Regions from separate parts of the Arthrobacter sp. TJ-178 genome, predicted to be linked through region 2. Evidence: predicted binding sites of a transcription regulator. Region 2 holds the regulator's gene; the other holds the start of a gene.
What was found. The regulator HspR, encoded in region 2, represses chaperone genes until heat shock. The targets are predictions, from matches to a motif close to AAGTTGAGTCNNNNNGACTCAACTT.

Region 1: the regulator HspR is predicted to act here: its motif matches at 2,540-2,564, upstream of AC4D2Q_RS08350 (Hsp20/alpha crystallin family protein).

What each region holds. Positions count from the first base shown of each region.
Region 1 covers NZ_JBZCNK010000002.1:452,155-459,296, forward strand. The annotation lists gene AC4D2Q_RS08335 (hypothetical protein) at 1-77, opposite strand, end outside; gene AC4D2Q_RS08340 (hypothetical protein) at 340-879, shown strand; gene AC4D2Q_RS08345 (glutamate-cysteine ligase family protein) at 974-2,443, shown strand; gene AC4D2Q_RS08350 (Hsp20/alpha crystallin family protein) at 2,634-3,200, shown strand; gene AC4D2Q_RS08355 (NADP-dependent isocitrate dehydrogenase) at 3,284-4,543, opposite strand; gene purH (bifunctional phosphoribosylaminoimidazolecarboxamide formyltransferase/IMP cyclohydrolase) at 4,699-6,312, opposite strand; gene AC4D2Q_RS08365 (HNH endonuclease) at 6,620-7,142, opposite strand, start outside.
Region 2 covers NZ_JBZCNK010000001.1:739,521-746,662, forward strand. The annotation lists gene trmB (tRNA (guanosine(46)-N7)-methyltransferase TrmB) at 294-1,175, shown strand; gene AC4D2Q_RS03470 (NYN domain-containing protein) at 1,181-2,194, shown strand; gene AC4D2Q_RS03475 (class I SAM-dependent methyltransferase) at 2,310-2,990, shown strand; gene AC4D2Q_RS03480 (ABC transporter ATP-binding protein) at 3,078-4,049, shown strand; gene AC4D2Q_RS03485 (ABC transporter permease) at 4,046-4,819, shown strand; gene AC4D2Q_RS03490 (heat shock protein transcriptional repressor HspR) at 4,845-5,357, opposite strand; gene AC4D2Q_RS03495 (DnaJ C-terminal domain-containing protein) at 5,443-6,438, opposite strand; gene AC4D2Q_RS03500 (nucleotide exchange factor GrpE) at 6,560-7,142, opposite strand, start outside.

The sequences.
Region 1 (7,142 bases), on a different contig from region 2:
GCCTTGGGATCCGCTGAACTGCCCTGGGTGGGGGTAGCAGCATGGCTTCCGTCTCTGGGCCACTCGTTCTCTGTCATCGTCACTCTCTCTCCTAAATCGTTGCGGATGAAGAATCAGAATCCTGCCGATGAGGATTACCGTTACTGATGACATGATCATAAGCACACTTAGTATGGATTCGTAAAGTTGAAGCTAAGCAGACTTAGCTTCATTCTGCCGGGGAACAGCTGCACTCTTGTGGACGGTGGCCAGGGCGTGGTTGGGTGGCATTCACGGCGGGCACCGATTCTGCGGACAGCGGTGCCGCCCCATGTGTCCGCAGTTACAAGGGAGATTCCAGTGGCAGGAAATTTGTTCGCTCGATCTGTTCACGACCTCACCGCGGCAGCCTGGTTCGGCGGCTCATTGATGGGTGCGGTAGGCCTCAACGGGGCTGCCGCCGAGGCGAAGGACCCGACGGAACGGGCCAGGCTCTCCAGCTTGGGCTGGAAGAAATGGGCACCGCTTCAGGCGGCCGCCATCATCGGCCACTTTGTGGCAGGCCTGGCCATTGTCGGGGAAAACAAGGGCCGCGTGGCCAAGCAGGACGGCGTTGGATCCCTGACCGTTTACAAGACCGGCGTCACCGTGATCGGCGCCCTGGTGACGTTCTACGCAGGGATGGTGGGACGGAAGGTTGAAAAGTATTCGGAGGAGGGTGCGGTTGGTGCAACCGAGCCGAATCCCACGGCGTCCAAGGAGCTGCAGTCGGCCCAGCGGCAGTTGAAGCTGCTGCAGTGGTGCATCCCCGTTTTCTCCGGAGCAGTGATCGTCATGGGAGCCCAGCACGGTGAGATGCAGCGCGCTTCCAACGTTCTCAAGGGCCTGATGAAATCCTAGGTTCTCCGTCGCGGAGGCGGAGCCGGACACACGTTCTGTCTCACCCCCCGAAACACGCTATACATCCTTCGGCGCCCATGGTTATCTTCAGACGATGGGCGCCGAAGTTAACAGCAAGACATACAGCCGGGAGCAGCGGACACGGTACCGCCAGCGACTCCTTGAAAACCTTGACCGGTTTGCCGGTTACCTTTCAACGGCGCAGTTCGCAGACACTGCCAGTATTGGCTTGGAACTGGAACTGAACCTGACAAACACGGACTTCACCCCCGCGCTGCGCAATGCCGCCGTTCTGGAGCAGATCGCCGATCCTGCGTTCCAAACCGAAATCGGCGCTTTCAACATCGAAATGAACCACCCCGCACTGTCTATCGGCGGCTCAGGCCTGCGGGATCTCGAGGACAGCCTCCGCTTCCAGCTGAACCGGGCAGACTCCCGTGCGGCCGAGGTGAATACGGATATTCTCATGGCGGGAATCCTGCCCACCCTCCGGCCAAACCTTTTGGAAGACAAGGAATGGCTCAGCGCCGGCAAACGCTATGCCGCGCTGAACACCTCGGTGCTCCAGGCACGCGGTGAAGACGTGCACGTGGACCTGCGTGGTATTGAGTCGCTGTCCTTCTACGCCAAAAATATTTCCCCCGAAGCCGCCTGCACGTCAGTGCAGTTGCACCTGGAGGTGAGCCCGGAGGACTTTGCACCAGCCTGGAACGCCGCCCAGATGATCGCCGCTCCCCAGGTGGCGCTTGCTGCAAATTCGCCCGTCTTCATGGAACGAATTCTGTGGCATGAAACCCGGGTTGAGCTTTTCAAGCAAGCCATCGACACCAGGCCTCCCGAAATGCGCAACCAGGGAGTGCGGCCCCGCGTGTGGTTCGGAGAACGCTGGATAACCTCAATCTTCGACCTCTTCGAGGAGAATGTCCGGTACTTTCCCGCGCTGCTCCCTGAACTCTCCCGCAGCAGCGGCGGGTCCACGGCCGCCGGAGCCCCTCTGCTCCCGGAGCTCCGCCTTCACAACGGCACCGTCTACCGCTGGAACCGGCCCATTTATGATCCCGGCGAGCACACACCCAACCTGCGGCTGGAGAATCGGGTTCTCCCGGCCGGCCCCACAGTGCTGGACGTCGTGGCCAACGCAGCGTTCTTCTACGGCCTGGTCCAGCATCTGCGCACCTCCGAGCGCCCGCTCTGGACCCGGCTGGCCTTCAAGAGCGCCGCAGACAACTTCCTGGCCTGCGCACGGAACGGTCTGGAAGCCACGGTGTACTGGCCCGGCATCGGGGAGACGCCGGTGGCCGAGCTGATTCTCCGCCACCTGATCCCCCAGGCAGCAACGGGACTGGAGGAACTGGGCGTGGACCAGGAATTAATCGGCCGCTATCTGGACGTCATCCGGGAGCGTGCCCGCACCGAGCAGAACGGCGCCTCCTGGCAGATCGCGTATCTGCGCCGCTTGGAGAGTCAGGGCATGGAACGCAGGCCTGCACTTGTAGAACTCACCCGCAGATACTGGGAAAACATGCACACGAATGCCCCCGTCCACGAGTGGCCGGTGGACTGAGGCCCTCTGCCGCGGATTTTTGGTTCTGCACTTTTTGGCATCAATTTCGGCCTCGGTTCTGGCAGTCAGATTGTGTGACTGCTAACCTAATTTCATAACTTGAGTCGAGCTGACTCAAGTTACCGACCTTCTGAAGTTCCGATTAATGATTCGCCTGCCTGGCAGGTGGGCGTCAAAGGAGTTGATGATAATGGCGATGAAGTTCGATCCATTCCGCGAGCTCGACCGGATGGCAGGAGCCCTTCTCGATCCCCGGCAGCGGCTGCGGCTGATGCCCATAGATCTTTACCGCGAGGGCGACCACTACATTCTGAATGCCGATCTGCCGGGCATCGATCCGGGTTCGGTGGACGTGGATGTGGACGGCCAGCTGCTCACCATCCGGGCCGAGCGAACCATCCAGGCTTCCGACGGCGTCACATGGCTGACCCGGGAGCGCGAATCAGGCACCTTCCTCCGCCAGCTCAACCTGGGCCAGGGAATCGACATTGAGGGAATTTCCGCCACCTATGAAAACGGTGTCCTCAGTGTCCTGATCCCGGTCAGCGAACGGTCCAAGCCTCGCAAGATTGAGGTGTCCTCCTCCTACAAGGATTCGAACACCATCAGCGGCCAGTCCAGTTCTGAATCGGTGACCTCGTCAACCTCGAGCAGCTCCGGCTCCGATTCAGGCTCCTCGGGTTCCGGCTCCATGGGATCGGGTTCATCCGGATCCGGCTCGATGGGCTCCGGCGGAGACCAGGGCTCCGGCATCTAGCGGGTCTTCAGCGCATAACGACGGCGGCGCCCCACCCGTGAAGGTGGGGCGCCGCCGTCGTTATGCGCTGAAGCAGCTGGGAATTAGCCCAGGCGGGTCTTCAGGTTGGCATCGAGCTCAGCGAGGAATTCCTCGGTGGTCAGGTATGCCTGGTCCGGGCCGACCAGGGCAGCCAGGTCCTTGGTCATCTTGCCGGACTCGACCGTCTTGATGACAACGTCTTCAAGGGTCTCGGCGAAGCGAATGACCTCGGGGGTGTTGTCCAGCTTGCCGCGGTGCATCAGGCCACGGGTCCACGCGAAGATCGAGGCGATCGGGTTCGTGGAGGTGGGCTTGCCCTGCTGGTGCTGGCGGTAGTGGCGGGTGACCGTACCGTGTGCAGCTTCGGCCTCAACGGTCTTGCCGTCCGGGGTCATCAGCACGGAGGTCATCAGGCCCAGCGAGCCGAAGCCCTGTGCCACCGTGTCGGACTGGACGTCGCCGTCGTAGTTCTTGCAGGCCCAGACGTAGCCGCCTTCCCACTTCATCGCGGAGGCAACCATGTCATCGATCAGACGGTGCTCGTAGGTGAGGCCGGCTGCTTCGAACTGGTCCTTGAACTCGGCGTCGAAGACTTCCTGGAACAGGTCCTTGAACTGGCCGTCGTAGGCCTTCAGGATCGTGTTCTTGGTGGAGAGGTACACCGGGTAGTTGCGCTGCAGGCCGTAGGCGAAGGAAGCGCGGGCGAAATCCTTGATGGAATCGTTGAAGTTGTACATACCCATGGCGACGCCGCCGTCATCACCGTAGGTGACAACCTCGGTCTTGATTTCCTCGCCGCCGTCTTTGGGCGTGTAGGTCAGCGTCAGGGTACCGGCACCGGGAACCTTGAAGTTCGTTGCCTTGTACTGGTCACCGTGGGCATGGCGGCCAATGATGATCGGCTTGTTCCAACCCGGCACCAGGCGCGGGATGTTGGAGATGATGATCGGCTCGCGGAACACCACGCCGCCGAGGATGTTGCGGATGGTCCCGTTCGGGGAAACCCACATCTTCTTCAGGCCGAATTCTTCAACACGGGCCTCATCCGGGGTGATGGTGGCGCACTTGACGCCCACACCGTGTTCCTTGATGGCGTTGGCAGCGTCAACAGTGACCTGGTCATCGGTGGCATCGCGGTTCTGGATGGAGAGGTCGTAGTACTTCAGGTCTACGTCCAGGTACGGATTGATCAGGCGGTCCTTGATGAACTGCCAGATGATGCGGGTCATTTCGTCGCCGTCGAGTTCTACGACAGAACCCACAACCTTGATTTTCTCAGCCACACGATCTCCTTGTGTGTTGGTGGGCACCGAACATGTCATGCGGCATGACGGAACCCGTCTTTTTGGCTTGTATTTGAGTCCAACTATGCCACAGCCCACTCGAGGCTCCCTAAACTCCGGGACGGCTGCTTAAGCCCGCCGCCCCGGAGGTTGGGTCGTGCCGGAAGAGCATCCCGGCACGCCCTGCGAGGCGCTTAGTGGAAGAAGTGGCGTGCGCCGGTGAAGTACATCGTGACTCCGGCAGCGTTGGCTGCTTCGATAACTTCGTTGTCACGGATGGACCCGCCGGGCTGGACCACGGCGCGGACTCCGGCATCGAGCAGAATCTGCAGGCCGTCGGCAAACGGGAAGAACGCATCCGAGGCCGCCACGGCGCCGCGGGCACGTTCTTCTTCCGGCCCGCCGAGGGTATTGGCCCGTTCCACGGCAAGCCGGCACGAATCAACCCGGTTTACCTGACCCATGCCAACGCCCACTGACGCACCGTTGTTGGCCAGCAGGATGGCGTTGGATTTCGCCGCCCGCACAGCTGTCCAGGCGAAGGCAAGGTCGGCCAGCGTTGAATCGTCGGCGGCGGGACCGGACACCAGGGTCCAGTTCTCCGGCTGGTCGCCGTCGGCCTGCATCTTGTCCGATTTCTGGACCAGCATGCCGCCCGAGACCTGGCGGAACTCGGCCGCGCTGCGTCCGTACCCGTCGGGCAGGGTCAGCAGGCGGATGTTCTTCTTTGCGGAGAGGATCTCCACTGCTGCGGGCTCGAAGTCCGGGGCGATCACCACCTCGGTAAAGATGTCCTTGACCGTCTCGGCCATGCCGGCAGTGACTGTCCGGTTGGCCGCAATCACTCCGCCGAAGGCCGATACGGGGTCGCAGGCGTGTGCCTTGGCATGCGCATCGGCGATGGGATCGGCAGCATCCGGGGAGGCGACCGCAACCCCGCACGGGTTGGCATGCTTCACGACGGCCACGGCCGGTTCGCTGAAATCGAAGGCTGCGCGAAGGGCGGCGTCGGCGTCTACATAGTTGTTGTAGGACATCGCCTTACCGTGCAGCTGGTCTGCCTGCGCCACCCCGGGCTGCGCACTCTTGTCTGCATAGAGGGCCGCTTCCTGATGCGGATTCTCGCCGTAACGCAAAACCTCGGACCGCTCCAGCGCGAGCCCGGTGTAAGCCGGCCAAGTGGTGCCTTCCTCGGTTCCGTCGCCGAACTGCTCTGCCGTCCAGGCCGCCACAGCCGTGTCATAGGCGGCAGTGGAGGCGAAGGCCTCAGCAGCAAGACGGCGTCGCTGCTCCAGGTCAAACCCGCCTTCAGCGGCTGCGGTGACAACCTCGGCATACTTGGCCGGGTTCACGATCACGGCCACAGAGGGGTGATTCTTTGCAGCGGCACGGACCATTGAGGGACCGCCGATATCGATCTGCTCCACCACCTCATCCTGGCTGGCGCCTGACTTTACGGTTTCCACGAACGGGTAAAGGTTCACCACCACGAGGTCGAAGGGTTCAATCTCCATTTCCTCAAGCTGGGCCACATGATCCGCACGTCGCCGGTCCGCGAGAATGCCGGCATGGACACGCGGGTGCAGCGTCTTGACCCGTCCGTCCAGGCATTCAGCGAAGCCCGTTACTTCGGAAACTTCCGTGACGGCTACACCTGCAGCGGCAATCTGCTTGGCTGTGGAACCGGTGGAGACAATGCTGACACCGGCTGCGGAGAGGCCCTGAGCCAGTTCCGTCAAACCGGTCTTGTCATAGACCGAAATCAAGGCCCGGCGGATGGGTACACGGTTCAGCGGCTGAGAGCTCACGCAATATCTCCAAAGTAAGAGGGTGTCGGTGGCTACAGTTTAGGTCACACGGCTCTTGCGGACAGAGTGTGAAGCTGAGGCGGGCGATCCCCGGTTGACCCTGCTGTCTCTTGCCCTGTCTCTTGTCCTGTCCCTGCTCCCGCCAGCCGCTCCATCCCTCCCGCTGGCCTGCCTCATATCCACTGCTGGCCTGCCAATATTCGCCGCCGGACTGCCCACATCCACAACGGGACTGTCCCGCATCCACCGCAGGATTGCCCATATTCACCTCTGGCCTGCCAATATCCGCCGCTGCTCCGCAAGCGATCTAGCGCTGGCCTGGAAGCGGCGGCGCGATTGAGCGGTAGCTGTGGCCTGTTGGCGTAGTCGTTACTACCGTGTGCCGGCCCGTCCGGTCCATACTCCTTTTATCCACGTCTGCCCGATCCCTTCCGCTACAGGGCGCCGACGTTCCTTCACACCGGGCCGACCACCCGGGTGCTTCTTTGGCTTGGTTGCAGGCCTCGCACAGCCCCTGGATATTCTCGATGCTCGTGGGGCCTCCGTCGCGGAAGGGTTTTACGTGGTCATAATGCCGAATCGGCGCACCGCACCACGGTGTCCGGCAGATCTGGTCGCGGGCCGCTATCAGCCGGGCCAATCCTTCCGGAACCAGCCTGGCCCGGGAGTCCATGGCAGTGAGCCTGCCGCTGCCCGGTGCTGTGTAAAGCCGGCGAAGCCATACTTCCGTGCGGGGCTTTCTTCGGACTCCCCGAGGCTCTCCTCGATCCGTTCCTCGGGTTTTGCCACTGTCCACGCCCTGGATTCCGTCCCAACCCACGCCCTGGATT
Region 2 (7,142 bases):
CCCAAAACCGTATGGCGCCGGGGGTTCGCCGAAGAAAAGTCAGACAGTGTCCAGTGGCTCGGCCGCAAGGGGCCGGCGGGACAAAAGAAAGCGTTCTATCGACGCAGGTTGCGCTGCTTACACACGCGCTTTGAGGCGCGGCAGTCACAACAACTTCGTCCAGTTTACCGGTTTGTTCCCAGTTTCCTAATCGGCGGCTCAGCGCAGGGCCTCGGAACCGTCCCAAACCGGCCGGTTCCGGCCCGGCGGAGGGCTGCGAACGAGCCGCTGCGCAGCCGATAACATTAACAGTGATGACTACTGAACCAGCCCTGCCCGATGCCGGCTCCCTGAACGCTGAAGATCCGGCGGATGCCGGCGTGCCGGATGAAACCGGAGACGCCCGGCACTTCCGCTCGCCGGTCTCCTTTGTCCGCCGCGGATCCCGCCTCCAGGGCCGCCGCCAGCAGGCCTGGGACGAGCTGTCGGACCAGTTTGTCATTGACGTCCCCCGCGCCGAAGCGGACACCTCGGTGGATCCGGAGTACGTGTTCGACGCCGCCGCGGAGTTTGGGCGGTCCGCTCCCCTGGTGGTGGAAATCGGTTCCGGCTTGGGCGAAGCCGTCACGCACGCCGCAGAACAGAACCCGGACAAGAACTACCTCGCGGTGGAGGTTTACCTTCCCGGCCTGGCCCAGACCCTGCAGCGCATTGGCCAGAAGGAACTCACCAATGTCCGCGTGGTGCAAGCCAATGCTCCCGAGGTCCTGACCACTATGCTTCCGGCCGGTTCAGTGGACGAGGTCTGGGTCTTCTTCCCCGACCCCTGGCACAAGACCCGCCACCACAAGCGCCGCATGGTCAAGGACGAGTTCGCCGAGCTGGTGGCCCGCGTCCTGGTGCCCGGCGGCATTTGGCGCCTGGCGACCGACTGGTCCGACTACGCGGTCCAGATGCGTGAAGTACTGGACGCTTCGGCCCGGTTTGAAAACCTGCACGACGGCGAGCGCGCCGGCGAAGACAGCCCGCTGACGCGCGTCAACCGGGAGGGGCTGGAAAAGAAGGCGCCGGTGAACGACGTCGACACCCGGGGCGGGTGGGCGCCGCGCTTTGACGGCCGCACCCTGACCAGTTTCGAGAACAAAGCCCACCAGGCCGGGCGCCTGATCTTCGACCTCACCTACCGCAAGGCATGATTCCCATGACAGAACCCAATGATGCCCGCGTCGGCCTCTACATAGACTTCGACAACATTGTCATCTCGCGATACCAGCAGCTGCACGGCCGCAATGCCTTCCAGCGCGACGGCATCCGCAACTTTGACAAGTTCAGCCGCGACGCGGATCCCGAGATTGCAGCCAAGCTGACCGCGGCAACCGTCGATTTCAACGCCATTATCGACTTCGCCGCGTCCTTCGGCACGCTCGTCGTCAACCGCGCCTATGCCGACTGGTCCGTTCCGGTCAATGCCAGCTACCAGCGCCAGCTCATGTCCCGCGCGGTGGACCTGACCCAGCTGTTCACCACCACCACGAGGGGCACCAAAAACGGTGCGGACATCCGCCTTGCCGTTGACGTGGTGGAGGACCTCTTCCGCCTGCCGGACCTCACGCACGTCATTATCGTGGCCGGAGATTCCGATTACATCGCACTGGCGCAGAAGTCCAAGCGGCTCGGCCGCTTTGTGGTGGGCATCGGCGTCGCCGGATCCACCAGCACGTCCCTCGCCGCAGCATGTGATGAATTCGAAGACTACGATTCGCTGCCGGGCATCGACAAGGGTGCTGCAGCCGCTGCCGCGGCGGACCGCCCCGCAGCAGGCGGGAAGCTTCCCCAGCCTGCGGAAGTCCAGCCCGAGCCGGTCTCCGGCAAGACCCGGATTCTCACCACGATCCCCATGTTCTCCGACGCCGGTGACATCCAGCTCGACGAGCCGGAGGAACCCGAGGACATCGATCCGCAGACCATCGCCACGGAACTGCTCCTCCGGGCACTGCAGATCGGCCACGCCAAGGGCGATGCTGACGAGTGGCTCAATACCGGCACCATCAAGAACCAGATGCGCCGGATGGATCCCTCCTTCAACGAGAAGCCGCTCGGTTACCGGTCCTTCACGGACTTCCTCGCCTCGCACAGCGATCTGGTGGAGCTGGAGGAAAGCGGACCGCAGCGCCTCATCCGCCTGCGGCCGGACGCGGATACTCCGAAGCGCTGATTTATCGGCTCCTGCCCCATTGCGCATCTGCGCATCGGAGACTTCGGGCAGGCGTTGTTTGCCATGGCGGCAAAAGGACTTTGCCGGCGGCAGGTCCCCGATGCATGCTTCAGTAATGGAACACAGAAATCACCACGCCGCGGACTCCGCCGAACCGGTTGAGCCCGGCATGACCCCGCCAAAGACGCCGGAAGCAATCAGGTCCTTCTGGGACCAGCGCTACACCGAAAAGCCCGCACTCTGGAGCGGACAGCCCAACGCCGTCTTGGTGGGCGAGGCGAGCGGGATGCAGCCCGGCAGGGTATTGGACGTTGGCTGCGGGGAGGGCGCCGACGCCGTGTGGCTGGCGGAGCAGGGCTGGGACGTCACGGCGCTGGAGGTCTCCCGGGTGGCTCTCGACCGGGCCGCCCGGCAGGCCGGGCAGCGGGGCGTTACCGTCCGGTGGCTGCACTCCGGCCTGGTGGAGGCGGCCCTTCCCCCGGCCTCCTTTGACCTGGTATCGGCGCAGTATCCGGCGCTGCTGCGCACCGGGACAAACGCAGCCGAAAGAGCCCTCCTTAATGCCGTGGCTCCCGGAGGCGTGCTCCTCATGGTGCACCATCCGCTGCCCACACCTGAGGAAGCTCAAAAGCACGGTGTCGATCTCCGCGACTACGTGGGCCTTAGGGACGTGGCGGACCTGCTGGACGGCAACTGGCGCATCGAGCTGGACGAGACCCGCCCCCGGCATGTGTCCACCGGAGCGGGCTCCCACCACACCGAGGACGTCATCCTGCGGGCACGCCGCCTGAGCTGAGCAACAGTCTCCGTTGATTAGCGGCCCCGCTCATCGTCCCAGGGAACCTTGACAGGCCGGACGGGCGGTCGACAGCATGAAGGAACCGTGACTTCCATTCCCAGTTCCGCAACTCGGTCGGCCGGCTCCGCCGGCACCTCAGAGGTGTTGGCAGCTGCGCGGTCCGTCACTAAAAGCTATGCCGGGAAGCCTGCCCTGCGCGGGGTCAGCCTGGACATCCGGGCCGGAGAAGCTCTGGGGCTGCTCGGCCCCAACGGCGCAGGAAAGTCCACCCTGCTGAACCTGCTGTGCGGGATCCGTACCCCGGAAGCTGGAACGGTGGAGCTCTTTGGCCGCAATCCCCGTGAGCCTGCCGCGCGGCGGCAGCTTGGAACAACACCCCAGGCAACGTCGGTGCCGCCCACGCTGCGGGTACGGGAAACGGTGGACTTTGTTGCTGCCCACTATGAACATCCGGTACCGGCGCCCCAGCTGCTGGCCGAATTCGGGCTCACGCACATTGCAGACAAGCAATGCGGCGGGCTCTCGGGCGGCCAGCAGCGCCGGCTGCTGGTGGCACTTGCGTTGGTGGGCCGGCCACGGCTGGTCATCCTGGACGAACCCACCACCGGGCTGGATGTCGAGGCACGCGAAAACCTCTGGGAGCGGCTGGGCCAGTACCGGCGGGACGGCGGCACACTGCTGGTGACCAGCCATTACCTGGAAGAGATCCAGGCCCTCTCCGGAAGGGTGGCGGTTCTGGACAACGGAGAGGTGGTTGCTGACGGAACCGTGGACCAGATCCGCAGCCGGGTCTCCGTCAGCAGGGTGTCATTCCACACCGACCGTCCGCCGTCGTGGTTTGAATCCCTGCCTGAAAGCGCAGGGGCCACCGCCGGGGCGGACGGCTCAGTGACGGTGCTGAGCCGGGACTCGGATGCAACGGTACGGCGCCTGGTCCGTGACAACGTTCCGTTTTCCCGGCTGGAGGTCCACACGGCCAGCCTCGAAGAGGCATTCCTGTCCCTGACGCATCTGGGTGCCGGCATGCGGGAACCCGCTGCCGAGGAGGAGCCATGAGTACGGCCGCTTTGGTCCGCGCGCACACCAAGGCTCAGGTGCTGGAACAGCTGCGCATCCCGATTTCCGTCATCTCGTCGACGCTTTTCCCCACTCTGGCCCTGGTCTTCTTTGTCCTTCCGCAGCAGGCAGTGACCTCCAACCCCGTGGCCTCGCTGATCGCCGTCGCGCAGCTGGCGCTCTTTGGCGTGATGAGTTCGTTCCTGTTCAACTACGGCATCGGTGTTGCCGAGGACCGCGCCAATCCGTGGAGCAGCTACGTGCGGACGCTGCCGGCCGGCGCCGTCCCGCCAACTGTGGCCCGGGCACTGACGGCCATGCTGTTTGCGTTCTTTTCCCTGATTCCGGTGATGCTGGTGGGCATGTTCACCACGTCGGCGCTGGACGCTTTCAGGTCAGGCGCGCTGTCCTGGTGGCGGGTGCCGGCTGCCATGCTGGCGTGGCTGGCCTGCGGGCTGCCGTTCCTGTTTTTGGGCCTGCTGATCGGCTATCTGTGCACCTCGAAGGTCGCAATCGCCGTGACCCAGGTGGTGTTCTTTCCGCTCGCTTTTGCCGGCGGGCTGATGCTTCCTCCGGAGCTGTTCAGTTCCGGGCTGAACAGTTTTTCCCTGTTCCTGCCCACCCGGGCTGCCCGCGACCTTTCAGTGGCGGTCTTTGCCGGTCAGCCGCTGAGCACGGCGGCAATCCCCTGCCTCGTCGCCTGGACGCTGGTGCTGGGAGCCCTGGCTGTGTGGGCCAACCGGCGGGACCAGGGGCGGCGTTTCCGTTAGGCGCCGGGACCTGCCGTATCCGTGCCTAGAGCGATTGCACGTAGCCGTCGTCGGCGTAGTCCATGGCATCCTTCTTGCCGGCCGGAAGCGCCCGCAGCCTGCCCCGCCGCTGCACCAGGGAGGCCAGGCTCAGCTGGGTCCCGAACGGCCTCGACGCCGGCGGACGCTGTCCGCGGGTCAGGGTCACGACGTCGCCGGCCAGACCCGCGGCGAACACCCGGCTGCGGTCGGGAGTGCGCTGCTGGACCGCGTCCAGCTCGGCTGAGAGTTCATCAATCCGGGCGCGGAGCCCGGACACCTGGTTTTCCAGCTGCATGATGCGCTTGATGCCCTCCAGCGAGACACCCTCCTGGGACAGGCGCTGAACCTCGCGCAGCATGTCGATGTCATGCTGCGAATAGCGCCGGGACCTCCCGGGAGCGCGGCTCGGACAGACAATGCCCAGCCGGTCATACTGCCGCAGTGTCTGCGGATGCATGTCAGCCAGTTCTGCGGCAACGGAGATCACAAAGATAGGCGCGTTGACGTCTATTCCCATTGTTCCTCCTTGACAGCTGTTGAAGTAGTAACCATAGCCCGGTTCGGCTCCCGCGGCACGGGAAACCGGACCTCGAATCCGTCAGCTACAGGCGGGCCTTGGATGCCAGCCCGGCGCGGGGATCCTCGCCCTTGGTGGCATCGGCAAAAGCCTCAACCGCAGCCTTCGCTTCCTTATTGAGATGTGACGGAACGGCGACGTCGACCGTCACCAGGAGATCGCCGTTGCCTTTGGACGTCTGCACGCCGCGTCCCTTGACCCGCAGGGTGCGCCCCGACGGCGTACCGGCAGGAACCTTCAGCTTCACGGTCTCCGAGGTCAGTGTCGGCACCTCGATGGTGGCGCCGAGTGCGGCCTCGGGGAAGCTGACCGGAACATGGATGCGGATGTTGTTGCCGTCCCGGACAAAGAAATCATGCGGGGTGACGTTTACGGTGACCATCAGGTCGCCGTTGCCTGCGGCACCGGGCTGGCCCTTGCCGCGGACCCGGATCTTCTGGCCGTCCTTGACTCCGGCAGGCACCCGGACTTCCACCACTTCACCGCTGGGCTCCCGCAGCCCGATGACGGTGCCGTTAATCGACCCGGCAAAGGAGATGGTGGTGCTGGCCGTGCGGTCGGCGCCCTTCTGCGGCGGAGCGGAACCAAACCCGCCGCCGAAGCCTCCGCCGCCAAACAGGTCGGCGAACTCCGGCGGAATGTTGCTGCCGCCGGTGCTGTAGCTGGTGCGGCGGCCGCCTCCGGGACGCGCTCCCTGACCAAACAGTCCGCCAAAGAGATCCTCGAAACCGGCTCCTCCTGAGGGGCCTGCGCCGCCGGGGCCGCCCGCGGAGAACCGTGCACCGCTGCCCATCGCGCGGATGGCGTCATACTGCTGGCGCTCCTCGGCGTCCGAAAGCACCGAGTACGCTTCCGAAAGATCCTTGAACATCCGCTCAGCCGAGGGGTCGTCCTGGTTCTGGTCCGGGTGATACTTGCGCGCCAGCTTCCGATACGCCTTCTTGATATCGGCTTCCGACGCGTCCTTGGGGACGCCCAGAATCTTGTAAAAATCCTTATCGACCCAATCCTGACTAGCCAATTGGCGTCCCCTTCCTCGGTTTTACTGCTCCCGCCCGCAACCCGCGGGTTGCGGACCGGACATGCACTGCTGAATAAGAAGTACCCGGGGCCGCCGTGAGACGGCCCCGGGTACCCGTTTCCTACTGCTCCGGAACGGAGACGATAACCTGCGCCGCCCGCAGAACCCTGTCGTTGGCCTTGTAGCCGGCCCGCAGAATCTGCGTCACAGTATCGAACTGCACGTCCGCGCTTTGCTGCTGGATCAACGCTTCGTGGATGTTCGGGTCAAATTCAACCCCCACCTCGTCAATCCGGGTCAGCCCGTAAGACTTCAGCGTGTTTTCCAGTTTGTTGGCGATTGAGGCAAACGGCCCCTCCACCAAGTCACCGTGCTGGCGTGCTGCGTCGATGTCATCCAGGACCGGCATCACGGAGTTCATTACTCCGATGACTGCCATTTCCCGGGCGACGTCGCGGTCACGCTCCACCCGCTTGCGGTAGTTGACGTATTCCGCCTGGAGCCGCAGCAGGTCATTGCGCAGTTCCACGGCTTCCGGTGATCCGGCAGCGGAGGGCTGCGGCGGAACATCGGCGCTGTTGAGGATCTGCTCGGCCTGCGCCAGGGCGTCGCCGTCGGCGCCGCCCTCAGGCTGCGGTGTTTCCTCGGATGCCGCCGACGCAGGGTCCGTCGCTTCGGAGTCCGCCGGCACCTGGCCGGCGGCT